Linked DNA regions of Desulfopila inferna. The main gene of each other region encodes a partner of the protein of the gene in region 2 in a complex. Links are inferred from orthologs where the notes say so. Each region holds a gene or a part of one and is shown on either strand. Other genes may lie near its edges.

The links. The genes of interacting proteins can lie anywhere in the genome.
Region 1: secY (region 2) and secG share a complex: the UniProt entries of both Escherichia coli proteins name them as parts of the sec protein translocase complex. The link is inferred for Desulfopila inferna from one-to-one orthologs.
Region 3: the proteins of secY (region 2) and secA are in contact, whole or in part, in a crystal structure (PDB 3DIN), measured with the Thermotoga maritima proteins. The link is inferred for Desulfopila inferna from one-to-one orthologs. Residues at the interface, in WP_004081795.1 of Thermotoga maritima: Glu108, Gly109, Glu110, Glu111, Ala236, Glu237, Arg238, Arg239, Ile240, Thr241, Ile242, Gln243, Tyr244, Ala245, Arg246, Arg247, Val248, Thr249, Gly250, Arg251, Arg252, Val253, Tyr254, Gly256, Ala257, Ser258, Thr259, Tyr260, Leu261, Pro262; in WP_004082002.1 of Thermotoga maritima: Glu261, Ala262, Arg263, Lys300, Ala301, Arg302, Thr303, Ile304, Ile305, Leu323, Tyr324, Asp325, Pro326, Val329, Ser330, Tyr333, Ile336, Lys340, Phe345, Val349, Glu363, Phe364, Tyr374, Ser375, Gly376, Gly377, Glu393, Ile395, Thr482, Ser483.

Annotation. Positions count from the first base shown.
Region 1 is NZ_JAFFQE010000008.1:222,289-226,708, reverse strand. Bases 1,018-3,833 are described here. They hold secG (preprotein translocase subunit SecG), read right to left. Parts: upstream 2,707-3,833; coding sequence 2,329-2,706; downstream 1,018-2,328. Other genes in these bases: JWG88_RS18460 (phosphoglycerate kinase), read right to left, coding at 3,598-3,833; tpiA (triose-phosphate isomerase), read right to left, coding at 2,729-3,484; cobT (nicotinate-nucleotide--dimethylbenzimidazole phosphoribosyltransferase), read left to right, coding at 1,018-2,078. In the rest of the region: more of cobT, read left to right, coding at 1-1,017; more of JWG88_RS18460, read right to left, coding at 3,834-4,420. UniProt on the Escherichia coli protein: Subunit of the protein translocation channel SecYEG. Overexpression of some hybrid proteins has been thought to jam the protein secretion apparatus resulting in cell death; while this may be true it also results in FtsH-mediated degradation of SecY.
Region 2 is NZ_JAFFQE010000005.1:261,314-265,966, forward strand. The notes cover bases 2-2,966. They hold secY (preprotein translocase subunit SecY), read right to left. Parts: upstream 2,154-2,966; coding sequence 849-2,153; downstream 2-848. Other genes in these bases: map (type I methionyl aminopeptidase), read right to left, coding at 50-808; rplO (50S ribosomal protein L15), read right to left, coding at 2,222-2,677; rpmD (50S ribosomal protein L30), read right to left, coding at 2,682-2,864; rpsE (30S ribosomal protein S5), read right to left, coding at 2,931-2,966. Outside these bases: more of rpsE, read right to left, coding at 2,967-3,443; rplR (50S ribosomal protein L18), read right to left, coding at 3,471-3,836; rplF (50S ribosomal protein L6), read right to left, coding at 3,892-4,431; rpsH (30S ribosomal protein S8), read right to left, coding at 4,457-4,653. UniProt on the Escherichia coli protein: The central subunit of the protein translocation channel SecYEG. Consists of two halves formed by TMs 1-5 and 6-10.
Region 3 is NZ_JAFFQE010000007.1:84,189-88,928, reverse strand. Bases 1,018-4,153 are described here. They hold secA (preprotein translocase subunit SecA), read right to left. Parts: upstream 3,794-4,153; coding sequence 1,241-3,793; downstream 1,018-1,240. In the rest of the region: cls (cardiolipin synthase), read left to right, coding at 1-750; JWG88_RS16415 (N-acetyltransferase), read right to left, coding at 4,224-4,682. UniProt on the Escherichia coli protein: Required for protein export, interacts with the SecYEG preprotein conducting channel.

The DNA of each region.
Region 1 (4,420 bases), on a different replicon or contig from region 2:
TGGCTCTGGGGGAAGTTGGGCTACCAGAGGCGCGGGAAGGTTATGTGCTTTTAAAAGTGCTCTGTTGTGGTGTGTGCAGGACAGATGCCAAGATGTGGCAACAGGGACACCGGGATCTTTTGCTGCCAAGGGTATTAGGTCATGAAATCGCCGGTGTTGATGAGAGTACAGGAAAAATCTATACGGTATGGCCAGGGCAGACCTGCGGCAACTGTTCCTATTGTGAGTCCGGGCGGGAAAACCTATGTGAGGAAATGAAAATCATCGGTTTCCACTCAGATGGCGGCTTTGCCAGCCATGTCCTGGTACCGCTAGACAGCCTGATTCCTGCCCCATCAGGTCTTACTCCTGAGTTGATAACCTTTGCTGAACCGGCTGGCTGCGTTATAAACGCTCTTTCCATGTTGCGGCCCATGTCAGGCGAGCGAGCCATAATCTATGGCGGTGGAGTGGTGGGGATGATTGCCGCTTTCATGCTAAAAAACAAGGGATGTACGGTGACTGTCATCGAACAGAGCCAGGAGAAAATTGCCAGGCTTGACAATCTTGCGCTCAAAAACAGTATAGAAATCTGTAAGGATACAGTGACTGCTGATTTTGACCTGGCCATGAACTGCTGTGCCAGTCATGTGGCCTTTAGTCTTTGCATTACCAAGCTGAGAAAGGGCGGACGTCTCGGCTTTTTCAGCGGTTTAAGCAAAAACCAGGAGATCGATACCAATCTTTTGAATTTGATACATTATAAGGAACTCATCCTATTGGGAAGTTATGGGCCGAAGAGAGCGGATATGGTCGAGGCTCTCAGGATTTGTGGTCAACTGCAGGATACATTTTCTTTGCTTATTGAGCGGGTTGTTTCCCTGGATGAGGTAGAGGCTTTACTGCCCTCTATCCTGGATGGAAAGCATCTGAAATGTATAGTCAAAATAGGTGGATCTGCTACAGCGCAGGTGATCCGGAGAGGTGCCGAAGGCAGTGCCGCTAATGGAGTACATCGGGGTATAAATGAATCATCGAAAATAACAGATATCCTGGACAGAATTGTGCCGACTTCATGCCATCTCAAAAATCAGGCACAGAAAAAGGTGGATCTAAAAACAAAACCCTTAGGCGCCCTTGGGCAGTTGGAAAAACTTGCCGTACAGCTCAGTTGTATTCAAAAGAACCTGAACCCTTCAATTGAAATAAAAAGACTCTTTGTCTTCGCAGGGGATCACGGAGTCGTGGAAGAAGGGGTTTCCGCCTATCCTGCAAAAGTAACAGTGCAAATGGTTGACAATTTTCTCAAGGGTGGCGCCGCCATTAATGTTTTTTGCAAGCAGTATACTATAGAACTTGCTGTGGTCGACATGGGAGTGAACGCCAGCTTTAGCGCACATCCCTTACTGATGGATAAAAAGGTTGCCCGCGGAACCAATAACTTTGCCATAACCACAGCCATGAGCCCTTCACAGGCTGTTCGTGCAATTGAAAATGGAATGGATTGTTTTTTAGAAAAACAAAAGAAACAACCTTGTGAACTTGTGGGGCTCGGCGAAATGGGTATTGGCAATACCAGCAGTGCCACAGCAGTAATATGTGCGGCAACAGGGAAGGGTGTTGAAGAAATTGTCGGTAGAGGTACCGGTGTTGACGATAGAGGACTGCTGAGGAAAAAAGAGGTGCTGGAGAAAGCTCTTGCTTTGCATAAGCCCAGAAGTACAGATGCGCTGGAACTGTTACAAGCAGTTGGTGGCTACGAATTAGGCGGGATATGTGGGGCTGTTCTTGCGGCTGCCTCAGAAGGCTGTTGCGTTGTACTTGATGGGATTATTTCCACTGCAGGAGGGCTCCTTGCTTATCTCATCTGTCCTGAGGTAAAAGATTATCTCGTGGCAGGACATAAGTCTGTTGAAGTTGGTCAAAAAGCGGCCCTTGATCTCATGGGTCTTGACCCTGTACTTGATCTGGATTTTCGTCTGGGAGAGGGAACAGGAGCAGCTATCACCATGAATCTTATCGAACTATCTTGTCGGATGATGAGGGACATGGCTTCCTTTGAAGAGGCCCGAGTGGATACAAGCCCTTTGTATGGGTGATAAGCAGCCGTTTTTTCGGCTTCCTGGCGAAATATTCTCCTGTTTTACGACCCCCACCCAAGTGAAGAGATGTCTTTTGGAAAAGTAAAAAAAAACCCGCAAACCGTTACCGGTTGCGGGTTGAAAAGACTTGAGTGGAAGTCTTTGTACTACATTATGGTGCCGAAGGCGAGACTCGAACTCGCACGACCGTGGGCCACTACCCCCTCAAGATAGCGTGTCTACCAGTTCCACCACTTCGGCACGATAATTATTGGGTCGGAGTATCCGTCTGTTCCCCAGCCTCACTGGGCGCATTACCTTCAGCGTCGGGCATGGGAATTTCCTTAATCTCCTGAGATTGTTGTTGCTCTTCGACAGTCTGTTCCTGTTGAAGTTCCTGCATTACCGAACCGGTGGAACGGTGTGCTGATATATAAGCCAATGACACTGAAGTGACCATAAATATGATTGCCACTCCAGTCGTAATTTTATTCAACAGGGGTATAGGACCTTCGCTTCCAAAGAGTGACTGGCTGGAACCCCCGAAGGATGCTCCAATGTCGGCACCTTTGCCGTGCTGCAGCAAAACAATGCCGACTAAAAGGAGGCATACGAGCACGTGCACTATTGTAAGAAGGGTATCCATCCTGTTGGGTTAATCCTCGATTTTATATAAAGTTTATGATTCTGCCGAAAGACTCGGCGTCAAGAGCAGCGCCGCCTACAAGAGCGCCATCTATATCCGGCTGGCTCATCAGTTCATCAACGTTAGCCGGCTTGACCGAGCCACCATACAATATTCTCAGCCGATCAGCAATATTTTTTTCATAGATTTTTTCAATTAGACGGCGAATTGAGAGATGCACTTCCTGAGCCTGTTCCTTGGTTGCGGTCTTACCAGTCCCGATGGCCCAGACAGGTTCATAGGCGATAACCATCTTTTCCATCTGCTGCGGTTCAACCCCTTGCAATCCTTGGCGCACCTGTGCTTCCAAGACCGCAAAAGTCTTGCCGTTCTCTTGCTCTTCCTCGGTTTCTCCGATACACAATATTGCCATTAAATCAAATGACAAGGCTCCCAGTACTCTTTTGTTGATAAGTGCATTGTCTTCATGGAATATCTGCCTTCTCTCAGAGTGTCCGATGATCGCGCTGCTCACCCCGCAGTCTTTCAACATCACGGGTGAGATTTCTCCGGTAAAGGCTCCTTTTTCTTCCCAGCAGACATTCTGGGAGGCGAGGATCACGTCAGTCCGGGAGAGTACTTCGGCAACCTCACGGAGAACGGTAAACGGTGGCGCGAGCAAAACTTCCCGGTCGGTAGTCTCAGGGCATTTTCGGGCTATATCGGCAGCAAGACTCCGGGCTTCTATCGCGGTGGTGTGCATCTTCCAGTTGCCTGCCATAAGCGATTTTCTCTTCATAATATGTCTCCGGATAGGGTTTGGTTACTTGTAGAGGTCATCACGAAGCTATGATCCCCGGAAGAATAAATCTTTGGGGCCAGAGAACGCTGTAATAAGATCGTCATCACTTCCTAGCGCTTGAGTATATCAACACCGGGAAGGGTTTTGCCTTCCATCAGCATCAGAAAAGCACCTCCGCCGGTGGACATGTAGGATATGTTGTGAGCTTCGCCTGACTTCTTGATGGCGGCATTGGAATCTCCGCCTCCGGTGATGGAGAGGGCTTGAGATGAAGCGACGGCCCGGCACATTGCCATGGTTCCCCGGGCGAAGGCGTCCATCTCAAAGGCACCCATGGGACCGTTCCAAACTATAGTTCCCGCGTCAGCCAAAGCCTCTTGGAACAAAAGGGTTGTTGCCGGACCTATGTCGAGAGCCATCCAATTTTCGGGGATATCCCGGAAGGTAACCGTTTTGGTGACCGCATCCGCTGCAAAAGAATCGGCAACGATAAAATCCACGGGAAAGTAAAGCTTGACCCCTTTTTCTTCGGCCTTTTCGATAAACTGTTTGGCCGCTGGAATCAGATCATCCTCGGTCTTCGAAGCTCCAACCTTTACACCCATGCTCTTCAGGAACGTGTTTGCCATGGCCCCGCCGATTATCATGCTGTTGACCTTGTCGAGCATGTTCTCGAGAGCGCCAAGTTTTGAGGAAACCTTGGCTCCGCCCACCAGGGCGACAAGAGGACGTATGGGATCATCCATGGATTTGTGGAAATATTCCATTTCAGTCTCAAGCAGGAAACCTGCTCCTCTGGTTTCGATCAGTTCGGCGACACCGACAACCGAGGCATGTGCTCTGTGTGATACCGCAAAGGCATCGTTAATGTAGATATCGGCCAGACGCGCGAGTTTTTTTGAAAACTCAGGATCGTTTTCAGTTTCTCCCTGG
Region 2 (4,653 bases):
ACTCGTTATTATAATCTATTCTACCACAAAAGAGAAGGATTTTTTTAATCTACTCAAAATTGTCACGAGAACTAAGGACAAGCGGTCCATCAGCAGTAACGGCGACTGAGTGTTCGAAATGCGCAGACGGCTTCTTATCTGCAGTTATGACAGTCCAGCCATCTTTGAGTACTTTCACCTTATGTGTTCCGGCATTGACCATAGGTTCGATGGCCAGAACGAGTCCTTCGACAATTCTCGGCATGCGGTCATCCTGGACGAAATTTGGAATCTCAGGACCTTCATGAAGAGACGTACCGATGCCGTGGCCCACAAACTGGCGGACAACGGAAAAACCATTCTGCTCTACATATCCCTGTACCGCAGCGGAAATATCGGATATGCGGTTGCCGATTTGCACTTTTTCTATAGCCAGTTCCAGGGAACGTTTGGTTACATCCAGCAGTCTTCTGGTCTGCGCAGAAATATTACCAACCGGCAGGGTTATTGCGGAATCGCCGAAATATCCCTTGTATTCAACGCCGAAATCTATGGAGATGATATCTCCCTTTTTCAGCTTACACTTTTTTGATGGTATACCGTGTACCACCTGCTCATTCACCGATACACACAAGCTGCCGGGAAATCCACGGTACCCTTTGAAAGCAGGTCTGACTTTCTTCCTGGCACAGAAATCTTCAGCGAGCCTGTCAAGTTCCCAGGTGGTCACTCCCGCTTCGACATGTCGTTTAACAAGAATCAAGGCCTCAGCTACGATCTGGTTAGCCTCCTGCATGATGCTGATCTCATCAGCGCTTTTCACCACCATCGTTTTTGGTTCCTCAACTGTGCCCACGTCACAAAACCCTCTAGCTCCGGCCTTTGATCCGTCCCTGCTTCATAAATCCTTCGTAGTTTCTCATTACCAGATGGGATTCTATCTGCGAGATTGTGTCGATACCGACACCTACGACGATAAGTAGAGCAGTTCCTCCAAAATAAAAGGGTATGTTAAACTGCGAAATCAGCACGGTTGGCAATACACAGATCACACTAAGGTAAATCGCCCCAACAACTGTAATTCTGGTAAGCACCTTGTCTATGAATTCTGCAGTTCTTCTGCCTGGTCGAATTCCCGGTATAAATCCTCCGTTCTTCTTCAGATTCTCGGCAACATCGTCAGGCTTAAACTGAATTGCGGTATAGAAAAAACAGAAAAAGACGACCATAGCCACAAATATTACATAATACCATACAGTCCCGGGGGACAATGCAGCAGAAGCCCGCTGCACCCAGTCGATCTGGATAAAACTACCGATCGTTGCGGGAAACATCATTATTGAAGAAGCAAAGATCGGCGGAATAACGCCGGCAACATTTATTTTCAGAGGCAGATGGGAGCTTTGCCCGCCATATACCTTTCTGCCTACCACTCTTTTTGCATATTGGATCGGAATCCTTCTCTGCGAGGTTTCAAAAAAGACGATGGTCGCCACTACACCTAACATGAAAATTACTAGAAACGGTACGAAAAATATAGCTATCTCGCCGGCCTTTACCAACTGAATAGAATTGATAATGGCAGCCGGTCCCCGGGCAACGATTCCCGCAAATATTATCAGCGATATACCGTTGCCGATACCGCGTTCGGTCATCTGTTCGCCAAGCCACATAATAAATGCTGTACCGGAAGTCAGGGTCAGCATCGTCATCAACTTGAACTGGATGCCGGGATCAAGCACAATAGCTTCTCCACCTGGTCCGGCCATTCCTTCAAGACCAACTGCTATAAAGGTGCCCTGAATTATGGAAAGTGCAACGGTTCCGTAGCGCGTATATTGCGTAATTTTTCTCCGCCCGGCTTCACCCTCCTTCTTCATGGTCTCCAACTGTGGTATGACCACCGTCAGCAACTGGATGATGATCGAGGCGCTGATGTAGGGCATGATACCCAAGGCAAAAATAGAGAAGTTCTCAAGCGCGCCGCCTGAAAACATGTTGAACATCCCAAACAGTGTGCTTGCATTTTGTTCAAAAAATGAAGCCAGTGCCTCTCCGTTTATACCCGGTGTAGGGATCTGCACCCCCATACGATAAACCGCCAGCATAAGCAGCGTGAAAATTATCCGCTTACGCAATTCCGGTATGTTGGCTGCACTCTGCAATCCACTCATAAAAGTTCTTTCCTTGTGCTGTGACAAAAATACGCCCGCTGCGAAAAGGAATCAGCGGGGTATAGAGATTATTCCTCTAGGGCACTAACGAGTGTAACCGTACCGCCTGCCTGCTCAATCTTCTGTTGCGCCTGCCTGCTGATCTTATCGACACAGACGGTAACCGCACGGGTTATCTCACCATTGGCAAGTACCTTGCTCAACTGTCCCGGCTTGAGGAGACCCGCTTCCCTCAGTGTATCGTTATTAATCTCGGCAACTTCAGTTAATTTCTCAAGTTGAGAGAGGGAGATAATAGTATATTCGATACTGAATTTGTTATAAAATCCTCGTTTCGGCAATCGTCGCTGCAGTGGCATCTGGCCACCTTCGAATCCCGGCTTGCTTTTATACCCGGAACGTGATTTGGCACCTTTATGTCCGCGACCGGCTGTCTTACCATGACCGCTTCCAGGTCCCCTGCCAAGGCGCTTTTTCTCTTTAACAGCACCTTCTTTTGGAGATAAATTTCCCAATGTAAGCATTTTTTTACGCCTCCTCGATTCGGACAAGATGCCTGACTTTGGCTATCATGCCGCGGATTTCAGGGGTATCTTTTCGAGTAATTGATTTATTCATTTTGGTCAGCCCCAATCCTGTCAGAGTGGCGCGAATTTTTTGGGTACTGCCTATTCCACTCTTGACCAGAGTAAATGTGATTGTCTCGGCCATTATGTTACCTTTTGCAATGTTGAGTTATCTATCTTTTCAATCACTGGTCGTGATTTGAATCTCGCTTTATGCCAAAATTTCTTCAACTGTCTTGCCACGCAGAGCAGCAATACTTTCAGCTGATCGTAGACTGCGTAATCCCTGCAGGGTGGCCTTAACCATGTTGTGCGGATTATGGGATCCCAGACATTTGGTGAGAATGTTGGTAACGCCTGCAGCTTCCAGCACCGCCCTTACAGGACCACCTGCAATAACTCCCGTACCTTCCGAAGCCGGCTTCAACAAAACTTTGCCAGCGCCGTAACTTCCGGTAATCTGATGAGGTATGGAGACAGAGGTGAGCGATACCGACTCCATATCCTTTTTAGCACGTTCAACTCCTTTGCGAATTGCTTCAGGAACCTGATTTGCCTTACCGAGACCGTAGCCTACTTTTCCTTTACCGTCTCCAACGACCACAATTGCACTAAAGCTGAAACGACGTCCACCTTTAACAACTTTTGCAACGCGATTGATGTAAACAATCTTTTCGATCAGTTCTTCGGCGCTTTCACCTTTAGAACGTTTAAAATCAGACAAGGGACACCCCCATTATTTGCATATTCTTTAAAATATTAATCCACCTTCGCGTGCGCCCTCGGAGAGGGACTTCACCCGGCCGTGATAAAGATATCCACCACGATCAAAAACGACTTCTCCAACACCAGCAGCTTTTGCCTTCTCGGCAATTGCAGTGCCCACAGCTTTGGCAGCGCCGATTTTTCCTTTCTCTTCGCCGATATCAAAGCTTTTATCAACAGTTGACATGGCAACGATGGTCTTGCCCAGAGTATCGTCTATTATCTGCGCATATATATGTTTATTGCTCTTAAAGACGCGTAAACGCGGTCTTTCGGTCGTTCCGGCAATATTTTTCCTGATTCGGCTTACCCTTTTAGCTCTCGCCGTCACTTTGGGATTTGTCTTGGCCATAATGCACTTCCATATTTTTTATAAAAGAGGACCCCGACAGGGCCGTATATTATTGTTATTTTGCCGCTCCCGACTTACCAACCTTACGTACAATCTGTTCATCTTCGTAACGAATCCCCTTGCCTTTATATGGCTCAGGTTTTCGTACTTGACGTATTTTAGCGGCTGTAAGCCCCAGCAGTTCTTTGTCAATTGAATCCAGAACAATCTTATTGCCTTCGACAGCTGCCCCTACGCCTTGAGGAATATCAAAAACAACGGGGTTGGAATAGCCGACGTTGAGAGTCAGTTCACTGCCGTTCACACTGGCTTTATATCCAACACCTTCGATGATCAGGCTTTTCTTAAATCCCTGGTCAACCCCGACCACCATATTGCTCACCAGACTGCGAGTCAGGCCGCGAAAGGCATTGACCTTTCTGCTTTCAACCTTGTTTGCAAAAGAAATGACACTGTCTTCCAGAATCACTTCAACATCTTCTAATACGTTCAGCGAAAGTTCCCCTTTGCTCCCCTTGACGGTGATGTTTTGACCGTCAAGCTTGACATCCACTCCAGAAGGAACGGGGATTGGCTGCTTTCCTATACGAGACATAGTTACCTCCGTTAATTAATGGGTGTTACCACACCTCACACAGTATCTCACCACCCGTCTTGCGGGCGGCAGCGGCCTTATTGGTGATGATGCCTTTCGATGTTGAAACTATCGCGATGCCCAGGCCGTTCAATACACTGGGGATAGCGTCAGACTTAGCATATTGCCGCAGTCCCGGCTTACTGACCCGTTTAATTCCAGAGATTACCGACTCGCCATCAG
Region 3 (4,740 bases), on a different replicon or contig from region 2:
TTCAAGCAGGACGAAGGAGTTGGCCAATGGATCGATATGATGGTGCGTATCCGGGGCCCTGTGGTCGAGAGCCTGGCCGGTACTTTTATCAACGACTGGTTTTTGGAAACGGATCTGGACGAGAGCAGAATCAGATCGCTTCAGGAGGACATCGAGTATATCCGCAAGACAGCGGATATCTATCCGGGAGAGAAAGCCGGGAGCTACCCCGTTCAGCTGGTGCCTTCCGGTCCCGGGCTGGCCGCGGATGCTATTCATAAACTGCTTCTGACCACCCTCTACTCGGCCCGCAGGGAAATCATTCTTACTACACCCTACTTTGTTCCCGATGACACCTTGCTTACCGCGTTTAAATCCGCAGCTGAGAGAGGAGTCAATGTCCGGCTGATCCTTCCCAAGAAAAACGATTCCAAGCTGGTGCAATTTGCCAGCCAGGCCCATTACGAGGAGCTGATGAAGGCGGGAGTCAATATTTTCCTCTTTACCGGTGGTCTGCTGCATTCAAAAACAATTACGGTCGACGGTGACTTTTCTCTCTTCGGCTCCGTCAATCTGGATATGCGCAGCTTCTGGCTCAACTTCGAGATAACCCTGCTTATCTACAGCAGCGAATTCACGGACAAGATGCGGACCTTGCAGAAGGATTATGAGCTGCAGTCCCAGCATCTGCAACTCCATGACCTGGCTTCCCGGCCGTTGACCATGAAATTCAAGGAAAACGTGGCGCTGCTTATCGGACCTTTATTGTAACTGAGGCTCTTCCGGATGTGTTTTTGCTTTTATAAAGAACGCCTAAAAAGCAAATTACCTTTTTGATGTTGCAAAGAAGCATAAAATTGTTGGGGTTCGCTGCGCTCACCGCCAACCTGCCCTTTCAAAATTCGATTGCGGCAATTCTATAAGGTTGGTGCTGGCGAAAGAAAGCCCAACGCTTTTGCTCACAGCCATCCTGATAATTGCGCCCCTGAACGAAATTATGCTTCACTCTGAAGAACCATAAATGATGGGACATATAGAAGCTCGATCTATAACGATATAAATCAAGCTTGAGTCCATCTAATTTTAAATTCCTGATCACCCCTGATCCTCAACTCAAGGTCGGGACTGCTCCTTTCACGGGTCTCTGCAGCCAGGACGGCTGCAGCGAAGCCACCATGGACGGGTTTATGGCGTCCCGATGGAAAAAGCAGTCCCGGCCTGGGCCAGAAGATGCTGAGTTTCCGGCGCAATCAGATTTAAACTAGTTAAGCTGGCGGCCGTGGCACTTCTTGTACTTCTTGCCGGAGCCGCACGGACAGGGCGAGTTTCGTCCAATCTTATCCCCCTCCCGCTTGATAGTCTTGTCCGGTTTGGAGTCATCTCCGGCCGCACCTCTGTTGAGCCGCACTTCCTGTTCCTGTTTTCGGCGCCGCTCTTCCTCGTATTTTTCGACATCCTCTTCCTGCACCACCCGCACCCGCATCAGGGTTGAAACCGTCTGAATCTTGACCGTTTCAATCATGGTATGGAAGAGTTGAAAACCTTCCCTCTTATATTCATTCAGAGGATTCTTCTGGCCGTAACCCCGCAGGCCGATGCCCTCCTTGAGATGATCCATGGACAGGAGATGATCCTTCCAGTGGTTATCAACCATTTGCAGGAGAATGACGCGTTCCAGATGGCGCTGTGCCTCTTCCCCGTTTCTCTCGAGCTGGGCTGCATAGGCCGCATCTACCAGAGCGGTTATTTTATCCCTGAATGAGGCGACATCCAGGTCCTTCTTATCCTCATCCGACCAGTCGGGCTGGATATGAAAGTATTCCATCATCCGCTTCTCGAAATCCTCCCAATGCCAATCCTCGGATTCAAGCTTTTCCTGGGAAAACTCATTGACCACGTCGTCAATCAAATCGGCCTTCATATCTTCGAGCACCTCGGTGACAGTATCGCTACTAAGCACTTCACGGCGCTGCTGATAGATAACCTCCCTCTGCTTATTCATGACATCATCATATTCAAGAAGATGCTTACGAATATCAAAGTTGTGGCCCTCCACCTTTTTCTGGGCGTTTTCAATGGCCTTGGAGATCATGGAATGCTCGATCGGCTCATCCTCCTCCATGCCGAGCTTCTCCATGATTCCGGAGATCTTTCCTGAGCCGAAAATCCGCAGCAGGTCATCCTCGAGGGAGAGAAAAAAACGGGAAGAACCGGGATCTCCCTGCCGGCCGGAACGACCGCGCAGCTGATTGTCAATCCGTCGCGATTCATGCCGGGATGTTCCCAGAATATGAAGCCCGCCTACATCGGTCACGCCTTCGCCCAATTTGATGTCGGTTCCGCGGCCGGCCATGTTGGTGGCGATGGTGACTTTTCCTTTCTGACCGGCATTGGCGATAATCTCTGCCTCGCGCTCATGCTGCTTGGCGTTGAGGACCTCGTGCGGTATGCCGTCTTTCTTGAGCATATTCGAGATTTTTTCGGAGACATCGATTGAGATTGTACCGACCAGAACCGGCTGCCCCGCCTTATGTTTCTCTTTTATCTCTTTGATAATGGCCCGGTATTTGGCCTTCTCGTTTTTGTAGATGACATCGGCGTAATCAATGCGGATCATCGGCATGTTGGTCGGCATGATCACGACATCGAGGTCATATATCTTTTTGAACTCGGGTGCTTCGGTATCCGCGGTACCGGTCATACCGGCCAGTTTGTCATACATCCTGAAATAGTTCTGGAAGGTGATGGAGGCATAGGTCTGGTTTTCCCGCTCTATCTTCACCTTTTCCTTGGCTTCCAGGGCCTGATGGAGACCATCGCTGTATCTCCTGCCCTCCATGGTACGTCCGGTAAATTCATCGACAATGACAACCTGGCCGTCCTTGACGATATAGTCGACATCCTTTTTAAAAACCACATGGGCCTTGAGAGCCTGATTGAGATGATGCAGTTGCTCAATGGAGCTTGGATCATAGAGATTATCGACTTCGAGCAGTTTCTCTCCCAGAGTGACACCCTCTTCGGTCAGGGAGACCTGACGCGATTTTTCATCTACGGTATAGTGTTCGTCCGGATTGAATCTTTTTATGATCTTGTCAACGACATTATACATTTCCGTGGAGCTGTCGGCAGGACCGGAAATAATCAGAGGTGTTCGTGCCTCATCGATCAGGATTGAGTCGACCTCATCGACAATGGCGAAATTGAAGTCCCGCTGACAGAAATCCTTAATCTGGAACTTCATATTGTCGCGCAGATAGTCAAAACCGAACTCGTTGTTGGTGCCGTAGGTGACGTCGGCCAAATAGGCTTCACGACGTTGCGCATCATCCATGGCATGCACGATTTTCCCCACCTCCAGCCCGAGAAAGCGGTAAACCTGCCCCATCCAGTCGGCGTCACGACTAGCCAGATAATCGTTGACCGTGACCACATGTACCCCTTTGCCGCTCAGAGCATTGAGGTAAACGGCAAGAGTCGAGGTCAGGGTTTTTCCCTCACCTGTCTTCATCTCCGCAATTCTGCCCTGATGAAGAATCATACCACCGATCAACTGGACATCGTAATGGCGTTCGCCCAGTACTCTTCTGGCAGCTTCGCGCATGGTGGCAAAGGCTTCGGGCAGCAGATCATCAAGGGTTTCCCCGCCTGCGTATCTTTCCTTGAATTCGACGGTTCGCGCTGCCAGGGCCTCATCATCGAGAGACTGCACCGATCCCTCCAGTTCGTTGATTCTATTGACCAGAGGCTGCAGTTTTTTCAATTCCCGTTCATTTTTACTGCCGAATACCTTTGTTAACGCTTTTCCTATCATATCTAAATTATCTTTAAGTATATTTTTTGTAACTATTCAGGTTGATCCGTATTATTTGGCCAACCACCTGTCTGTAAATGTTTAGTACCTTACTCCTTAAATTCTGTCACTCAGTTCAATACCCCCTTGAGGGGTGTAAAAAACAAGAAAAGGAGAAATGTATTTGAAATCGAGAAGCTGGATATGCCTCCAAGGTACTTACTTGCCGTTTACCGGCGTTAGTACCTTACTCCCCAAAAACCGACACATAAAACAAGAAAATGGAAACTGTCTTAAAAGCCGTCAGCTTACACAATACTTCCAAGGTACTTATACCCCTCAAGGGGGTACTTTAAAGAGTCCAGCTCAGTTGGGTTAGAGGTAATCATGCTGACGGGCATAAACTCCGACTCCGGGTGCGCCATATGTCAATAAGCAGGGCGGTCAGCTGTCAGTCTTCCCGGTTGAATATCAATGCTTCCTCGTCGCAATCAGGAAACATATGACAGTGAATACAATCACTCCAGATCTTATGAGGCAGTTCCCGCTTATCAATATCCACAAAACCCTGCTTGCGAAAAAACCCCGGTTGATAGGTCAGGGTAAAGATACTTGATATGCCGAACATCTCGGCTTCCATCAGACACTGCTGTACGAGTTTGGCGCCCAGTCCCCTGCCCCGGTAATCTTCCTGTATGGCCAGGGAGCGTATCTCGGCAAGGTTTTCCCAGGTTATATGCAGTGCACACACCCCTAGTATCCTGTCTTCCTTATCTACATAGACGACAAAGTCGCGCAAGCGATCGTAGAGCGAACTCATCGAACAGGCGAGCAGCAGTCCCTTTTTGGCATAATAATTAAGAAGTGTATGGATTTCCTTTACATCTTCCATTCTTGCATATCGTATCATCTGTTTCTATCACAATCTCTCTTCGGCACATGGGCCGTAAAACTTTCGGCAGGCGGCG